Companilactobacillus allii: one gene and its partner. Each later gene encodes a partner of the first gene's protein in a complex. Links are inferred from orthologs where the notes say so. Each region holds a gene or a part of one and is shown on either strand. Other genes may lie near its edges. The genes, in order: dnaB and dnaG.

Region 1 (8,682 bases):
TGCCAGCTTTTAATTCTTTATTTAAGTAAGCTGAAGTATCAATCACACGATCCTTCAAGCTTTGTCCGATTTCATAAAATTTATCAAAAATATCATCAAACTTCATGGCTTCAACACCATAAATCTTAGTGAACATTTCATTTTTTTGTTTAAGGTTTTCTTCTAGTTCTGCTTTAAAGATATCTTTATCCAAAATATCTGCCATTCTGATACCAACACGGGCAGCTTTATCCATATAAGCGGGTCCAATACCACGATTAGTAGTACCAACTTTAGAATTACCTCGTGATTTTTCTTGGCACTTATCTAATTGGATATGGTAAGGAAGGATTAATTGAGCACGATTTGAGATCTTCAAATTGTCTGTATTGACACCTTGTTCGTTCAAACGTTTCAATTCATCAGCTAGAGATTCAAGGTTCAAAACTACTCCGTTACCAATAACACTAGTTTTATCTGAATATAAAATACCTGATGGAACTGATCGTAATTTATAAACTTGTCCATCAATATTCAAAGTATGACCTGCATTGTCTCCACCTTGATATCTAGCAATAATATTAGCTTCTCCACTAAAGTAATCAGTAATCTTTCCTTTACCTTCGTCGCCCCATTGGGTTCCTACTACAACAACTGTTGTCATATCCAATTTCTCCTCTTGCACTTTGTTTTTTGGGATTTGTTCGTTAGTGGTGTAAACGCGTTTACGAAAGACAACTCCCTGCGCTTACTTAACTACTGATTGCACCAACTTCGTTGATACCATCAGCAGTTAGGTAATGCTCAGGAGCTACCGTCTTTCGACACGCTCTAGTTTTCGGGTATGTTGGCTATCGACGAAAACTTATTATACGATTTCACGAACAATAGCTTTGCCGTTCCTCTTGGACCTGAACGATTTTTTCCGACGATAACTTCAACTTCGCCGACATCTTGGTCTTCTTGATTTTCGGGTTCACTATTTTCACCATCACCATCTTCATCTCGATAATAATCATCTCGATATAAGAAGGCAACAATATCAGCGTCCTGTTCAATTGAACCAGATTCACGGATATCTGACAACATCGGTCTCTTATCTTGTCTGGCTTCAACACCACGGGAAAGCTGTGATAGCGCGATTACTGGCACATGTAATTCTTTTGCTAATTTTTTTAGATTACGGGAAATAACAGACACTTCTTGTTGTCTATTCTCTTGACCGGTACCTTCGATCAATTGTAAATAATCAATGATAACCAAATCAAGTTTGCCGGTTTCTTTTAAAAGTCTTCGACATTTTGATCTTATTTCAGTCATTTTTGAACCTGGAGTGTCATCAATATAGACATTTGTCTTTGATAAACTTCCCATCGCCACAACTAAACTATTCCACTGATTCTCATCTAATTGTCCGGTTCTAAGTGCATTAGCGTCAATACTTCCCTCTGAACAAAGCATACGATTAACTAACTGTTCCGCACCCATTTCTAGTGAGAATATCGCTACTGTAGCTTGATCCTTAGTTGCGGCATTTTGTGCCAAGTTCAGTGCAAAGGCTGTTTTACCCATACCAGGACGAGCTGCCAGTATGACTAGCTCATCTTTATGTAAACCAGTTGTCAAAGCGTCCAAATCTTTATATCCAGTTGATAATCCTGTGACATCTGTATCTTGATCATATAACTTATCGATTTCTTCAAACGATGACTTAACAACATCTGAAATTTTACGAAATCCTTTGTTACTTCGATTCTCTGACACTTCCATAATGTCACGTTCAGATTTATCAATAATAGTATCAAGATCGTCGTCCTCTTCAAAACTACGGCTGACAATTTCTGTACCAGCATTGATCAATCTTCTTAGGACGGCTTTATTCTTAACGATTTTTGCATAGTAAGCCGTGTTAGCAGCTGTTGGGACAGCATTGGCCAAGTCAGCTAGATAGCCAACTCCGCCAATGTCTTCTATTTGATTCATCTTATCTAATTCATTTTGAACCGTCACAACATCGACTGGTTCTTCACGGTCATTCAAATTGACCATGGCTTGGAATACCAATTGATTAGCATGTTGGTAAAAGTCTTTTGACTCGACGTATTCCATTGATTCAACTAATGCATCTTGACTTAGAAATACCGCCCCTAAGACAGCTTGTTCAGCATCCTTGTCATTGGGCGGTATCCGTGTATTTATATCATTATTCATTCAATACTAGCTCTTTTCAACTATATGTACTCTTATAGTAGCCTCTACACCATCAAAAATCTTTGTTGGTACATTTATGTAGCCAAGTGCTTTAGCTCCTTCTGGGAGTTCCATTTTGTGTTTGTCGACCTTCATTCCATATTGCTTATCAAGTTCTTCAGCAACTTTCTTAGTAGTAACTGAACCAAATAATCTTCCATCAGTTCCAGCTTTGGATTGAATCTCTACAACTGTAGTATCTTTTTCAATTTCTGCCTTGAACTTCTTAGCTTCTTCTAATTCAGCCTGGAAATCCTTTTCTTCGCGATTGTGTTCAGCTGACAATTTAGCCATGTTAGCCTTAGTTGCTTCAATAGCCTTATTATTTTTAATTAAAAAGTTTTGAGCATATCCTGCGGCAACGTTTTTAACCTCACCTTTTTTGCCTTTTCCTCTAACATCTTGAGTAAAGATAACCTTCATAATAAATCCTCCATATATTTAGAATACAAAGAGAGTTCTCACTCTCTATTTCTGGTAATCAGATAACACATCGATCAACTGATCCTTAGCTTGGTCAACTGTAGCATCCGCAATTTGTGTTGCTGCATCAGTTAAGTGACCACCACCACCAAGTTTTTCCATAATAACTTGGACATTTATTTTACCTAAGCTTCTTGCAGAGATTCCAACTCGTCCGTCAGGTCTTTTACTAATAACAAACGATGCCTCAACATTATTCAATGATAACAATGTATCCGCTGCTTGAGCAACGATAACTGGATCATATGAACGATCATTTTCTCCAAAACAGACCGCCATATTACCACCGACCATTGTTATAGTTTCGATCAAATGATTTCTTTGGATGAAACTGTCGATATTTTCCTTCAATAAGTTCTGGATCAAGGCTTCATCCGCACCAACAGAACGTAAGTAACTAGCGGCATCAAACGTTCTAGTACCTGTTCTTAATGAAAATGACTTAGTATCCACGGTAATTCCGGCTAATAGTGAAGTAGCCTCAATCTTTTCTATAGCCTTTTTATTCTTAGGTTGATATTCTAACATTTCAGTAATCAATTCACTAGTAGATGACGCATATGGCTCGATATAAATCAGCATTGGATTCTCTGGGAACTCTTCTCCACGTCTATGATGATCAATGACCACAACTTTTTCATTTGGTAAGTTGAACATGTTGGGATTGATCGAGATACTTTGCTTAGAGTGATCGACCATAACTATCAAAGTATTTGGTGTTCTAAGATTCAAAGATTCCTCTGGAGTCACAATATCATCTTTAATAGCTGGATCCTTATTGATCAATTGCAACAAACGACTGACATCTGTATGAATTGTTTTGGGATCAATAACCACTTTACATGGCGTATTATTCATCAAGGCAATTCTTCTAATACCAAGAGACGAACCAACCACATCCATATCTGGATGTGAGTGTCCCATTACGATGACTTGATCACTATCCTTCAACAATTCTTGAAGAGCTTCACTGATCATCCTAGCACGAACTCGTGTTCTCTTTTCCATAGGGTCGGTATTACCACCATAAAATCTGGCTTTTTGTCCGATTTCTTTGACAACAACTTGATCTCCACCACGGCCAAGCGCCAAATTAAGATTCTTTTGAGCTTCATCATTCAATGAATTCAAATCATCGACCCCGTAGGAAAATCCCATACTTAAGGTCAATGGAACATTTTGCTGCGATGTATATTCTCGGATCATATCAAGGATTTTGAATCCATTTTCTTCCATCTTAAAAATCTTACCAGTGTAAGCAACAATGAAGAAATGATCATCATCGATACGTTTCAAAAACATCTGCTCTCTAGATGCCCAATTGGATAGTTCGTTAGTAACATAATTATCCAAATTAGAAATATCTCGATCACTCATTGATTGCGTGATTTCAGCATAATTATCTAGATAGACTTGTCCTATAACTGAACGATTTTTTTCATATCGTTTCTCAATTTTTGAATAATGAGTAATATCCATAAAATAGATAACTTTCAATTCAGTTTGGACCTGTACCAAGTAATACTTATCTCCGATTTGGATCGTACGGTATTTACCATGTTCGTCCTCTTCATCGTCACTATCAACAAATGTTGTTAATTCGGATGAAATATCAGAGATATTAGTACTATATACAGTTTCAATTCCTGTCTTCTCAACAAAGTAAGGATTCACCCACTGTACTTGTTTATCATCATCATAAAGCATAATTCCCAACGGATACTCGACAAAACTGTTATCCGTTCCTCGGTCAATTCGATACTGCAAGTTATTAGTATACTTACCAGCTTTTTCTCCTAGAAGTAAAAATAAGTATACAAATAAGACAAATGCAATAACGACTAATAGAGACTGAATGTAACCGCTTATAGAGCCGTGTATCAGTCCAACTACAAATATTGAAATCAACATAACAACTAATGAGATTGCCGTTAATTGTGTTGAGTAATCAACTCGAGAAAGGAAGAAACGCAAATTAGATTTTATCTTTTTCATATTAGTCCCCTCTTAGATATACCTCTTAATTTTATCACAGCCGACAACTATTTATTGAGAAAATAATACCGAGATATAATAACTATCTTTTGGATTTTTAAGTAAAAAAAAAGCCGAGACAAAAGTCTCGACACTTAATTAAAATTAGTCTTCTGCAACGAATGGTAATAAAGCCATAATTCTTGCACGCTTGATAGCGATTGTAAGCTTTCTTTGGTTTTTTGCGCTTGTGCCTGTAACACGTCTTGGCAAAATCTTACCACGTTCTGAGATAAATCTCTTAAGTAAGTCTGTGTTCTTGTAATCGATATAATCGATATGGTTAGCTGCGATGAAGTCAACTTTACGTCTTCTACGTCCGCCACGTCTTTGTTGTGCCATTTTAGTCATCCCTTCTATATTAGAATGGTAAGTCGTCATCTGATATGTCGATTGGTTTACTGTTGTCAGCAAATGGATCGCTCATATTATTTGAGTTGTTACTGTTGTTATTATTGTTGTTAGATTGATTATTGTTATTATTTGAATTGTTGTTGCCAAAAGGCGACTGGCTTGATTGATTTTGTTGATTATTATATGGAGCTTGATTGGGATTACTGTTGTTGCTCTTATTGTTATCACCAAAATTATTATTTGATGAACCAGTATTTCTCTTCTCACTTTCGGATCTTGATTCTAGCAATGAGAAGTTTTCAACAACAACTTCGGTTACATAGACTCTTTGACCTTGTTGATTTTCATATGAACGTGTTTGAAGACGTCCATCTATTCCAACAAGTGAACCCTTATTAGTGAAATTTGAAAAGTTCTCAGCAGATTTTCTCCAGATAACGCAGTTGATAAAATCAGCCTCACGTTCCCCTTGAGCATTAGTAAATGTTCTATTTACTGCTACTGTAAAACTAGCAACGGCAGCCCCGCTAGACGTGTATCTTAGTTCAGGATCACGTGTCAGGCGTCCAGTTAATACAACTCGATTAATCATATGTCTGCCTCCTTAAAGTGTTTCACGTGAAACAAATTAGTCTTCACGTTTGATAATCATGTGACGTAGCATGTTTTCATCGATCTTTGCTAGACGGTCGAATTCGTTGATAGCGTCATCATTTTCAGCATTTACATTTACAATATGGTAAATACCTTCTTTGTAATTAGCGATTTCGTATGCTAAACGTTTCTTTTCCCAGTCTTTTGAGTCGATTACGGATGAGCCGTTGTCTGTAATGATCTTGTCGTAACGATCAATAAGAGTCTTCTTAGCTTCTTCTTCAATATCAGGTTTGATGATATATGTAATTTCGTAATGTGTCATAACTGCACCTCCTTATGGTCTAATGGTTCTACTGAAAGAACAAGGAGCATAAATTAACTACATTTTATACTCACAATGTTAAATTTTATCATAAACTTTCAGTGAATACCATAATAAATTTCAATAAAAAACGTTTCTGCCTGACACGTATCCTGAACGATACATAATCAAATTACGCAGAAACGTTTTTTTGCTTCTAATTAATTATTGTCACCATCAGATGTCTCATCGCTAGAATCATCATCTGATTTTGTTTCTTCAGAAATTGTCTCAGTATTGGAATCAGTATTAACATCAGTTGATGTCTCTTCATTTTCCTCTACTTCTTCTTCTTGGATCTTAGCCATAGTTGAAACGATCGAATTATCATCAACCTTGATCAATCTAACACCCAAAGTTGCACGTCCAGTTTGTGACACGCTATCAACGCCAAAACGGATCATTACACCTTTATCAGTAATAAGCATAATATCCTCATCACCATCAACAGCTGTAACACCGGCTATAGGGCCATTTTTCTCTGTAACGTTAGCAGTCTTAATACCTTTACCACCACGTCCTTTAACAGGATATTCGTCAACAGAAGTTCTCTTACCATAACCTTTTTCAGAAATAGTTAGGACCTCTTCACCCTTTTCAACGATAGATGAACCAACAACGTAATCTTCCTCACGTAGTTTAATTCCACGAACACCAGCCGCAGTTCTTCCCATAGGACGGACGTCGCTTTCTCTAAAGGTTACAGCGTAACCCTTGTGTGTTCCGATAAAGATGATTTTATCTCCGTTAGTTAAGAAGACATTATCAAGCTCATCCCCATCTTTTAGAGTGATAGAACGTAGTCCGGAATGTCTGATATTAGCAAAATCAGTCACTGGTGTACGTTTAACAGTTCCAAATTTAGTAACAAAGAATAAGTATGAGTTCTCACGGTCAACATCTCGATCAACGTTAATAACCGTTTGAATCGTCTCACCTTTTTCAATGTTCAATAAATTAATAACTGGAATTCCCTTAGCAGTACGACCATATTCAGGAACTTCATACCCCTTAGTCCTATATACCTTACCAGTATTAGTAAAGAATAATAGACGATCATGAGTTGATGTATAAATCATGTGTTCGATGAAGTCATCATCGTGAACACCCATTCCTTGAACACCTCTGCCACCACGATTTTGAACACGGAATTCATCCGTGGACAAACGCTTGATATAACCTTTGTGTGTCAAGACAACTAGAATGTTCTCTTCTTCGATTAAATCTTCATCCTCGATATTAGCAACTTCACTAGCACGGATTTCAGTTCTTCTAGGATCACCGAATTTTTCTTGAATTTCAAGCAATTCATCATAGATGATCTTATCAACACGTTCTGGTTTTGCCAAAATATCTTTGTATTCAGCAATTTTTACTAATAGATCTTGGTATTCTGCTTCAACCTTTTCACGTTCCAAGCCTGTCAAACGAACCAAACGCATATCCAAGATAGCTTGTGATTGTTTGTCAGATAATTCGAAACGATCCATCAATGTTTGTTTGGCAACACTAGATGTTTGAGAACCTCTGATGACCTTGATGATCTCATCAATATGATCAAGTGCGATTCTCAATCCTTCAAGAATATGTGCACGGGCCTGAGCTCGGCGTAATTCATATTCAGTTCTACGTCTAATAATAACTTCTTGATGCTTCAAGTAATACAACAAGACTTCTTTAAGTGATAGAACACGAGGTGTTTTATCAACGATTGCAACCATATTGATACCATAAGAAATTTGTAGTTGCGTCAACTTGTACAAGTTATTCAAAACAACTGAAGCACTCATATCACGACGAATATCAATGACGATCCTCATACCTTCACGATCGGATTCATCATTTAAGTCAGTGATACCTTCAAGCTTCTTATCACGAGCAAGTTCGGCGATACGTTCTACTAAGTTAGCCTTATTTACCATATATGGTAACTCTGTAACGATGATTTGTTCTGCACCGTTCTTCTTAGTTATAACGTCTACTTTGGCACGGAGCATAATGGTTCCTTTTCCGTGTTCATAAGCTTTTCTAATTCCAGATTTACCCATGATGATTCCACCAGTTGGGAAGTCAGGTCCTGGGATAACCTTCATTAAGTCAGCAATCGTAGCGTCATGGTTGCGCATCAAAATATGTAGCGCATCAATAACTTCTTTTAAATTATGTGATGGAATATTTGTTGTCATACCAACGGCAATTCCGGTTGCACCATTCACTAAAAGGTTAGGGAAACGAGCTGGCAAGACCATTGGCTCTTTTTCTTCACCATCATAATTGGGAACAAGGTCAACGGTATCTTTGTTGATATCACGCAACATTTCAACTGCCATTTTGCTCATACGAGCTTCGGTATAACGCATAGCAGCAGGCGGATCACCATCAATAGAACCAAAGTTTCCGTGTCCATCAACTAATGGATAACGATAACTGAAATCTTGTGCCATTCTAACCATTGACTCGTATATGGCTGAGTCCCCATGTGGGTGATACTTACCCATAATATCCCCAACGAATCTGGCACTCTTTTTATATGGCTTGTCAGGTGTAACGCCTAATTCATTCATACCGTATAAGATACGACGATGAACTGGTTTTAATCCATCACGTACATCTGGAAGTGCACG
Region 2 (8,761 bases), 1.3 Mb from region 1 along the record:
GTAGAAAACTTAAATCCTAAGCGATAATCGAATTTTTCAACGGCCTTCATTAGACCCATGTTACCTTCTTGAATCAAATCAAGAAATTGCATACCACGGCCTACATATCTCTTGGCAATGGAAACAACTAAACGAAGGTTGGCTTCGGCTAAACTTTGTTTAGCCTCCTCATCCCCTTGTTCGATTTTCAAAGCAAGATCAACTTCTTGTTGGGCATTAAGCAACGGAACACGGCCAATTTCCTTCAAATACATACGAACTGGATCATTAACCTTAATATCAGTTGGGGCAGTAGTATCATTTTTCTTTTTAGGACTCTTTTCTGCTTCCTTTTTTTCTTTCAAAAGAGAAAGTTTACTTGGATTACCCTTTTTATCAACAACACCAATACCTTGGTCCTCAAGTTCACTTATAAAATTAGTTAAAGCTTCACCTTTAAGTTTGTAAGGCTTGATAATCTTTTCTTGTAGATCATCTTCTGTAATGGAACCAGTTTTCTTAAGATCTTTAACTAGCTTCTTTGTAGCAGTTTTTAGTTCTTTTGATACTGTTGTTTTTTTAGTTGCCATGTATATTCCTCCAGTATGCTTTAATTACTTAACAATCTTCTAACATCAATCAGTTGCTTCGTCAGTTCTAATTGTAATTTATTGTCACCTACCATTGCAGCCTGTTTCAATTGATGATTAATATCGGAAACCTTTGTCTCTAAATCCGAATTATTAATATTATTAACATAATCATTAATCTCTTGATCACTATACTCGGCGGGCATTGGCATCATCTCCAATTCTGCTAAAAGATTCTTCTCATCGTTATCGAGAACATTCATAAAATCAGAAATATTGATTTCTTCTGCATCATTTTGTTCCCCATATGAAAGCAGTGAGTTAAAAAGGCTTTGATAATTAACATGGACAAAGTTGAAACCATTCCCCTTGAGGTTGATTCTAATCTCTGGAAAATTAATTGCCCAATACAACAAACAACGTTCAGATTTTTCAATTCGATCATAATTGGAATGCACAGTCGCAGTCACTTTTTCAAGTACTGCTTTTTCTGCATTTCTATTATTATTAGCCGGGCGTTTAATTGCCATTCTACGTCTAAGTGTATCAAGTTCTTTATTGATAGATTCCTTTGAAACATTCATTTCATCCGCAATTCTACCAACGTACATATCAACTTCGACTGGCGATTGTAACTTAACTATTTCATTCAATGAACGATTAAGGAACTCAATTTGATCGTGTTCATTGCTGAGATTATAGTTTCTCTTGAAGTAATTAAGTAAAAAACTCATTGGAGTTTGCACTCCGTTATTAACTAAGTTCTTAAACGCCTCGCCACCCTCACTACGAATATACTCATCTGGATCTTTTTTATTCGGAACACTTATGACTCCGTAAGAAAAACGATCATCGTTTAATTGCGTAACCGCACGATAAGTAGCCTCTACACCAGGATCATCTCCGTCATAACAAATATTGATTTGGTCGGTCAATCGACTTAAAGTATAAAGTTGTTGATCAGTCAAACTAGTTCCCATTGAGGCAACACCATTTGTAACTCCAGATTTATAAGCACTAATTACATCCATGAATCCTTCAAATAAAATTACATTTTTATTATCTCGAATCGTCTTTTTAGCATTATTGAGATTAAACAGTGCCTTACTCTTATTAAAAATAGACGTTTCCGGACTGTTCATATACTTGGCAACACCATCGGCTTTATTCAAAATTCTTCCTGAAAAAGCAATGATATTACCTGACTCATCCGTAATTGGAACCATTACACGGTCTCTAAACCGATCAAACAATTCACCTTCTTGATTTTCAGCAAATAATCCAGATTTTCTTAATACTGAGTCATCAATCTTACGATTTTTGAAGAATTGGAGCAAGAGATTTGAATTATTCGGTGCATAACCCAGATTAAAGGTTTCAATAAGCTTATCATCTAGATCACGGCCATTTAAATACTTTAAAGCTGGTGTTCCATTCTCTGTCTTTAACAAAATATGACTATATAACTTTGCTGCTTCCTCATACATTTTTATTAAAGTTTGACTATCGGAACTTTGATAATTATTATCACTAACTTGATATTGATCTGGTACAGATATGTTACCCATCTGGGCAACTTCTATTACAGACTCAGGGAAGCTCTTACTTTCAATTTCCATAATAAATTTGAAGACATTTCCACCACGACCGCAACTAAAACAATGGAATATCTGTTTATCTTCAGCAACTGAAAAAGATGGTGTTCTTTCCTCATGAAAAGGACACAATCCAAATAGGTTTTTACCTGATTTCTTTAACTGTACATATTTACTAATTACATCAACAATGTTGGTTTTTGAGGTAACTTCATCAATAAATTCCTGTGGAATCCGAGTTGCCATGGCCGTCACCTCCTCAAATATACATATAAAAACAGTGAACTATAATATATCACATTGTTAGCGCAATTACAATTATTTGCTTACTTAACTACAATTTTAGACAAATCTCCCAATTTTGCAATTAAATGGTTTGCAATAACTAATTGTGTAAGACGATTATTTTTAACTTCAGCGTCTTTCGCCATAATCATATTCTCATCAAAGTAACTGTCAATAACTGGCTTCAGTGATGCGAGTTTTTCGTATAGTGCTTCAGCATCAAAATTACCTGCTTTGATAATCTCTTGAACCTGATTATTCAATGCTGATTCTGACGGATTCTCGAATAACGATTCATTAAGAGCTAAATCATCACTATAATCAAACTTAGCTTTCTTAGATAGATTTACCACACGTCCAAGTGCTTCAACTACTTCCTTGAAATCATCGTCAGAAACGTGTTTTTGCAATACTTTGGCTGTATTGATCATAATAATAGGATCAACATCTGAGCCGTTAATAACAGCATCGACGATATCATTTCTAACATCTGTATTACCAAGTAATTGACGTACACGATCAATCATAAACTTATCAATATCCTTAGTATGTGCACTCAAGTCTAGTTTCTCTGGAACTGTTAAATTACTCTTTAAATAACTTTGTAAATCATCAAGATTTAATGACCATTGATATTGATTCAAAATTCTAACAATACCGTAGGCTTGACGACGTAATGCGTATGGGTCGTTTGAACCACTAGGTATCAAATCAACAGCATAAAATGTTATAAGTGAATCAATTTTATCGGCAATGGCCAATGTTGCTCCAACTTTAGTTGCAGGTAAGCCACCCTCAGCTGAAATTGGCATATAGTGTTCTCTTACAGCCTTCGCTACAGCGTCATCTTCCCCCATCAAGCTGGCATATTTTTCACCCATGACACCTTGTAATTCTGGGAATTCATCAACCATATTTGTGACAAGATCAAACTTGTAAATGTCACTAGCACGTAAAACGTCTTTTGTTTCTTCAGCTGACAATCCAAATAATTCAGCCAAATGATTTGAAATTTGATGTACACGCTCCATCTTCTCAAACATCGTACCGATCTTAACGTGGAAATTAACTGTCTTTAACTTTTCAACGTAATCAGCAATGGTCTTCTTTTGATCTTCTTTATAGAAGAAATCAGCATCTTCCAATCTAGCAACAAGAACCTTTTCGTTACCTTTGATAACATTTTCAATATGTTCAGAATTACCATTTCTAACTGAAATAAAGTATGGTTCCAAACTTCCTTGATGATTTCTAACATAGAAATATCTTTGATTATCTTTCATTGAAGTGATCAAAACTTCTTCTGGAATCTCCAAATATTTCTTATCAAATGATCCATGGAAGGTTGTTGGGAATTCAACCAAATTATTTACTTCTTCAAGCAAATTAGCATCTATATCTACAACCCAGTCGTTATCATTTGCAATCGTCTTAATTTGATTTGAAATAATATCCTTACGTTCTTTGGCATCAGCAATAACAAATTGTGATCGTAGTTTTTCAACATAGTTCATAGCATCATCTATTTCGATATCCTCACCCAAGAAGCGATGTCCACGTGTCATACGACCAGACTTAACATCCAAAATTTGTAAAGGAACTTCTTCAGTATTCAATAACGAAACTAACCAGTGAATTGGTCGAATATATTCAAAATCATATGAACCCCAGTGCATTCTAGTTGGGAATGTTAGTGACTTGATTACATCAGTAATTTCAGATAAGACATCTTCAACATTCTTACCGGCTTCATGCTTTTGGATATAAACATATTCGACCCCTTTTAATTCTTCAAAGAAAATATCATCAGTAGTCATTCCTTGACCACGAGCAAATCCTTGAGCTGCCTTTGTCCAATTACCATCGGCATCTTGTGCAATTTTCTTTGATGGTCCTTTTGCCTTAATATCAATATCTGTTTGTTTTTCAGCAATATCCTTAACAATAATTGCCAAACGTCTTGGTGTTGAGTATTTTTCGATGTTTGAGAATGAAATACGGTTTTCTTTTAAGAATTTTGCGGCCTTTTGTGCCAACTGATTAACACTGTTAGTTACAACATGGGCAGGCATTTCTTCCAAACCGATTTCTAATAAGTAATTTTTAGTCATTTTCATTCTCCTTTACTGCATCGCTATTTGCCAATAATGGGAAACCACGCTTCTTACGTTCTTCAACAAATGCCTTTGCAACTTTATGTGCCATTTTTCTAATACGTGATAAGAATGCTGCTCTTTCAGTAACAGAGACAGCTCCACGGGCATCCAACAAATTAAATGTGTGACTACATTTCAAAATATAATCGTAAGCTGGGTGAACTAGTCCTAAGTCCATTAAACGATTTGCTTCTTTTTCATATTCATCAAAGAATTTAAACAACATATCTTGATTGCTTTCCTCAAATGAATACTTTGAATGCTCATACTCTGGTTCTTTGAAAATATCACCATAAAGTACTCCATCACCCCATTCAAGATCATAAACTGAATTAACATTTTGAATGTATGAAGCTAAACGTTCAACACCATATGTGATTTCACTTGTTACAGGGTGACATGCTAGACCGCCGACTTGTTGGAAGTATGTAAATTGTGAAACTTCCATACCATCAAGCCAAACTTCCCAACCAACACCGGCACAACCCATTGATGGGTTCTCCCAGTTATCTTCAACGAAACGAATATCATGTTCCAAAGGTTCAATGCCTAGTGCACGTAGTGAATCTAGATAATATTCTTGAATATTCTCAGGAGCTGGTTTCATAACAACTTGAAATTGATGATGTTGGTACAAACGATTAGGGTTTTCACCATATCTACCATCTGCTGGTCGTCTTGAAGGTTCTACATAAGCTGCATTCCATGGCTCTGGTCCAATTGCACGCAAGAACGTATAAGGACTCATAGTTCCGGCACCTTTTTCTGTATCATAAGCTTGCATCAACATGCAACCTTTATCACCCCAAAATTTTTGAAGTGTCAATATCATATTTTGTACATTTAATTCTTTTGCCATACTGTCTCCCTTCGGGTAAGCACAAAAAATCCCTTGCAAGGTATAGTTGTCTACCTAGCAAGGGACGAATAATTTCGCGGTTCCACCCTAATTCAGGACTTTAGTCCTGCTCTTTTATTAAAAAATTAAATAACCATTAGCCATTGAAACTGTAGCGGCTTTCACCATCCCGCATCGCTGTTTTCATAGAATTAATTATAGCAATTTTAAAAATATTGTCAATTATACAAACGTATCAAATACGCCACGTTTTCATATCATCAATAAATTTCTTACTTTTAGGATAATATCCCACTGAACCAAGATAAATAGAATCGATAGCACCTTGAATCATATCTTTATTGTTATTCTTGATTTCAATCTTACCAATTTGATCAAGACCGATTTTACTAAATAATCTTAAAAAGTAAACGATTCGTTCAGGTACATGCAATCGATGAATATCTGTGTCAAAATGCTTTGAACAAATAATTCCACCTAAAACAACTGAAAAGTCGAATCTTCCCTCTGTCTCACCACCAACAACACAAGAATCCATATTGGGTTGTACACCAAACACCTGCAATAAATGCATTTGCATAATATCAATAACTATTTGTGGATCGAATCCATTCTCAATATACAATAGTGCCTTGAACGTATCCCTATACCACTCATCTGTTAACGGTGAGTCTATAAATGCACTGTGCAATAAGTCAAAAAGAAAGGTGGCATACGCATTTAATTCGATATCCTGAATTATCTCATCAAACTGTTTAATATTACTAGCAGAATTCAAATAAGATAGACCTTCGTCTCTAACCACTCCAGTATAATCACCATATGAAAATGTAATAACTGAGCCAGAAATCTTAGACTTTGATCCTTGTGTTCCTCGAACTAAAAAAGTTCTAAAACCATATTCCTTAGTAAGAATCGTGACTAGCGCATCTTTTTCCCTATACCTTTGTCTACGAACAACAATACCAAAAAAGTTTGTTTCATTTTGATGCATTACTTAAGATCCTTAACCGAATATCCAGCCTGATTCAAGAATAATGGATCATCACGCCAATTTTTCTTAACTCTTACCCAAAGCTTCAAATTGATTTTTTCACCTAATAAGTGCTCGATTTTAATACGTGAACCAATACCAATATTTTTAAGCATACTACCACCTTTACCAATAATAATTGGCTTTTGGCTTTCTCTTTCAACATAAATACTTGCTTCAACTTGAAGTTTACCAGCCGCCGTACGTTGATTCATTGATTCAACAATTACAGCAACAGTATGAGGAATCTCATCACGTGTATCCTCAAGTATCTTCTCACGAATAAGCTCACCAACGATAAAGTATTCTGGATGATCAGTGATTTGGTCATCATCATAATATTGTGGTCCGACTGGTAATACCTTCGTTAAGGAATCAATCAATTCATCGACATTATTACCATTTGTTGCACTGATTGGTACAACTTCAGAGAAGTCCATTAATTGTGAATATTCACTAATTTGTGGAGCCATATCATCTGGGTTGATCATATCAATTTTATTCAGAATCAAGAATACTGGTGCCTTAACTTTCTTCAATTCTTCAATAATGAACTTGTCTCCAGGTCCAGCTGATTGTCCAGCCTCTGTCATAAATAATACTGCATCAACTTCTTTTAATGCAGAAGTAGCTGCTGAATCCATATATTGATCCAAACCATTGTGTGGCTTATGGATTCCGGGTGTATCCAAAAAGATTATTTGACGTTTTTCATCCGTAAAAATACCTTGTATCTTATTTCTAGTTGTCTGTGCTTTAGGTGAAGTAATTGCAATTTGTTCTTTAATAATACGGTTCATAAATGTTGATTTACCAACATTGGGGCGTCCTACAATTGCTACAAATCCTGAACGAAAATTTTTATTATCCATAATTAATCCATATCCTCATCACTGAATGCCAGTGGTAAAATTTCTCTAAATTTAAACTCTTTATACTCGTTAACGTTATTCGCTAAGAATACTGGTGCATCTGATTTCATAAATTCACTCATAACTTGTCTACATGCACCACAAGGTTTAGACATATCTGAAGTTCCATTAACGATTGCAATAGCTTTTATTTCCTTAGCACCAACAGATACAGCCTTGAATATAGCTGTTCTTTCAGCACAATTGGTCAATCCATATGAAGCATTTTCTATATTAACACCAGAATAAATTTTTCCATCATCACATAGAATAGCTGCACCGACTGTATAATTTGAATACGGTGCATACGCATGATCCATGGCTTTATATGCTATATCAAATAATTCTTGTTCGTTAATTTCCACTGACCCAGTCTCCTATTTAATTGCTATTTTTGTAATCCATACGCACTAAGAATTTCTTCTTGTAAACCAATCATGACCTTTTCATCTTCTGGTTTTATGTGATCATAACCGTTTAAATGAAGAATCCCATGCACAATCGTATATCCTAATTCACGATCAAATGAATGCTCGTAATCTTTAGCATGTTCATCAACGATTTCAACACTTATAAATAAGTCTCCAAGATCCAATGGCAAATCAGGAATTTGCTCTTCCAAATAATTCAATGAATCCTCTCCATCATTAATGGCAAAACTAATTACGTCAGTTGCTCTATCGGTATCACGATATTCTTTATTAATTTCATGAATTTTATCTTTTGTAACAAAATGAATTGATAATTGAGTGTCATCTTTTAATTCTAATTTGTCAAAAGTAAACTTCACAATATCATTGACCCAATCAACACGTGATTGATCGATTAACTTATCATCATTATAAATTTCTAAATCCATACTTATCCCCGTTATTTTTCAATTTTATCAGAATCATCATACGCATCAATAATCTCGGCTACTACTGGATGTCTAACAACATCAGCGGAAGTGAAATCAACAAATTGTACGTGTGGTAAATTTTGCAATATTTTCTGAGCTTGAATTAATCCGCTACGAGAATTACGTGGTAGATCAATCTGAGAAATATCACCATTCACTATCATCTTGGAATCAAATCCTAAACGTGTTAAAAACATCTTCATTTGTTCTCTAGTGGTATTTTGAGCCTCATCTAGTATAACAAATGATTCATCCAACGTACGCCCTCTCATATAAGCTAGAGGGGCGATTTCAATAACTCCACGTTCCAATAGGCGACCTGTGTGATCTGCTCCCATAATTGCGTATAATGCGTCATAAATGGGACGCAAGTACGGATCGACCTTTTCCTTTAAGTCGCCCGGCAAAAATCCCAAACTTTCACCCGCTTCAACAGCAGGTCTAGTAAGGAC

What was found.
Region 2: the proteins of dnaB (region 1) and dnaG are in contact, whole or in part, in a crystal structure (PDB 2R6A), measured with the Geobacillus stearothermophilus proteins. The link is inferred for Companilactobacillus allii from one-to-one orthologs. Residues at the interface, in WP_033016901.1 of Geobacillus stearothermophilus: Ser13, Glu15, Ala16, Gln18, Glu91, Leu92, Asp94, Ala95, Val96, Pro97, Thr98, Ala99, Ala100, Asn101, Tyr104, Tyr105, Ile108; in WP_049624496.1 of Geobacillus stearothermophilus: Lys456, Leu457, Leu458, Pro459, Ala460, Asn463, Ala464, Leu467, Leu535, Leu536, Ile537, Ala538, Gln544, Glu545, Asp548, Tyr549, His552.

Annotation. Positions count from the first base shown.
Region 1 is NZ_CP019323.1:619,831-628,512, reverse strand. What follows is about bases 1-2,892. They hold dnaB (replicative DNA helicase), read right to left. Parts: upstream 2,191-2,892; coding sequence 811-2,190; downstream 1-810. Other genes in these bases: BTM29_RS02990 (DHH family phosphoesterase), read right to left, coding at 2,698-2,892; rplI (50S ribosomal protein L9), read right to left, coding at 2,197-2,652; BTM29_RS03005 (adenylosuccinate synthase), read right to left, coding at 1-643. Also shown: more of BTM29_RS02990, read right to left, coding at 2,893-4,707; rpsR (30S ribosomal protein S18), read right to left, coding at 4,852-5,088; ssb (single-stranded DNA-binding protein), read right to left, coding at 5,108-5,692; rpsF (30S ribosomal protein S6), read right to left, coding at 5,729-6,019; gyrA (DNA gyrase subunit A), read right to left, coding at 6,220-8,682. UniProt on the Escherichia coli protein: The main replicative DNA helicase, it participates in initiation and elongation during chromosome replication. Travels ahead of the DNA replisome, separating dsDNA into templates for DNA synthesis.
Region 2 is NZ_CP019323.1:1,931,771-1,940,531, reverse strand. What follows is about bases 1-2,971. They hold dnaG (DNA primase), read right to left. Parts: upstream 2,411-2,971; coding sequence 590-2,410; downstream 1-589. Other genes in these bases: glyS (glycine--tRNA ligase subunit beta), read right to left, coding at 2,491-2,971; rpoD (RNA polymerase sigma factor RpoD), read right to left, coding at 1-569. Also shown: more of glyS, read right to left, coding at 2,972-4,560; glyQ (glycine--tRNA ligase subunit alpha), read right to left, coding at 4,553-5,464; DNA repair protein RecO, read right to left, coding at 5,700-6,458; GTPase Era, read right to left, coding at 6,458-7,369; BTM29_RS09570 (cytidine deaminase), read right to left, coding at 7,372-7,773; rRNA maturation RNase YbeY, read right to left, coding at 7,797-8,267; BTM29_RS09560 (PhoH family protein), read right to left, coding at 8,279-8,761. UniProt on the Escherichia coli protein: RNA polymerase that catalyzes the synthesis of short RNA molecules used as primers for DNA polymerase during DNA replication.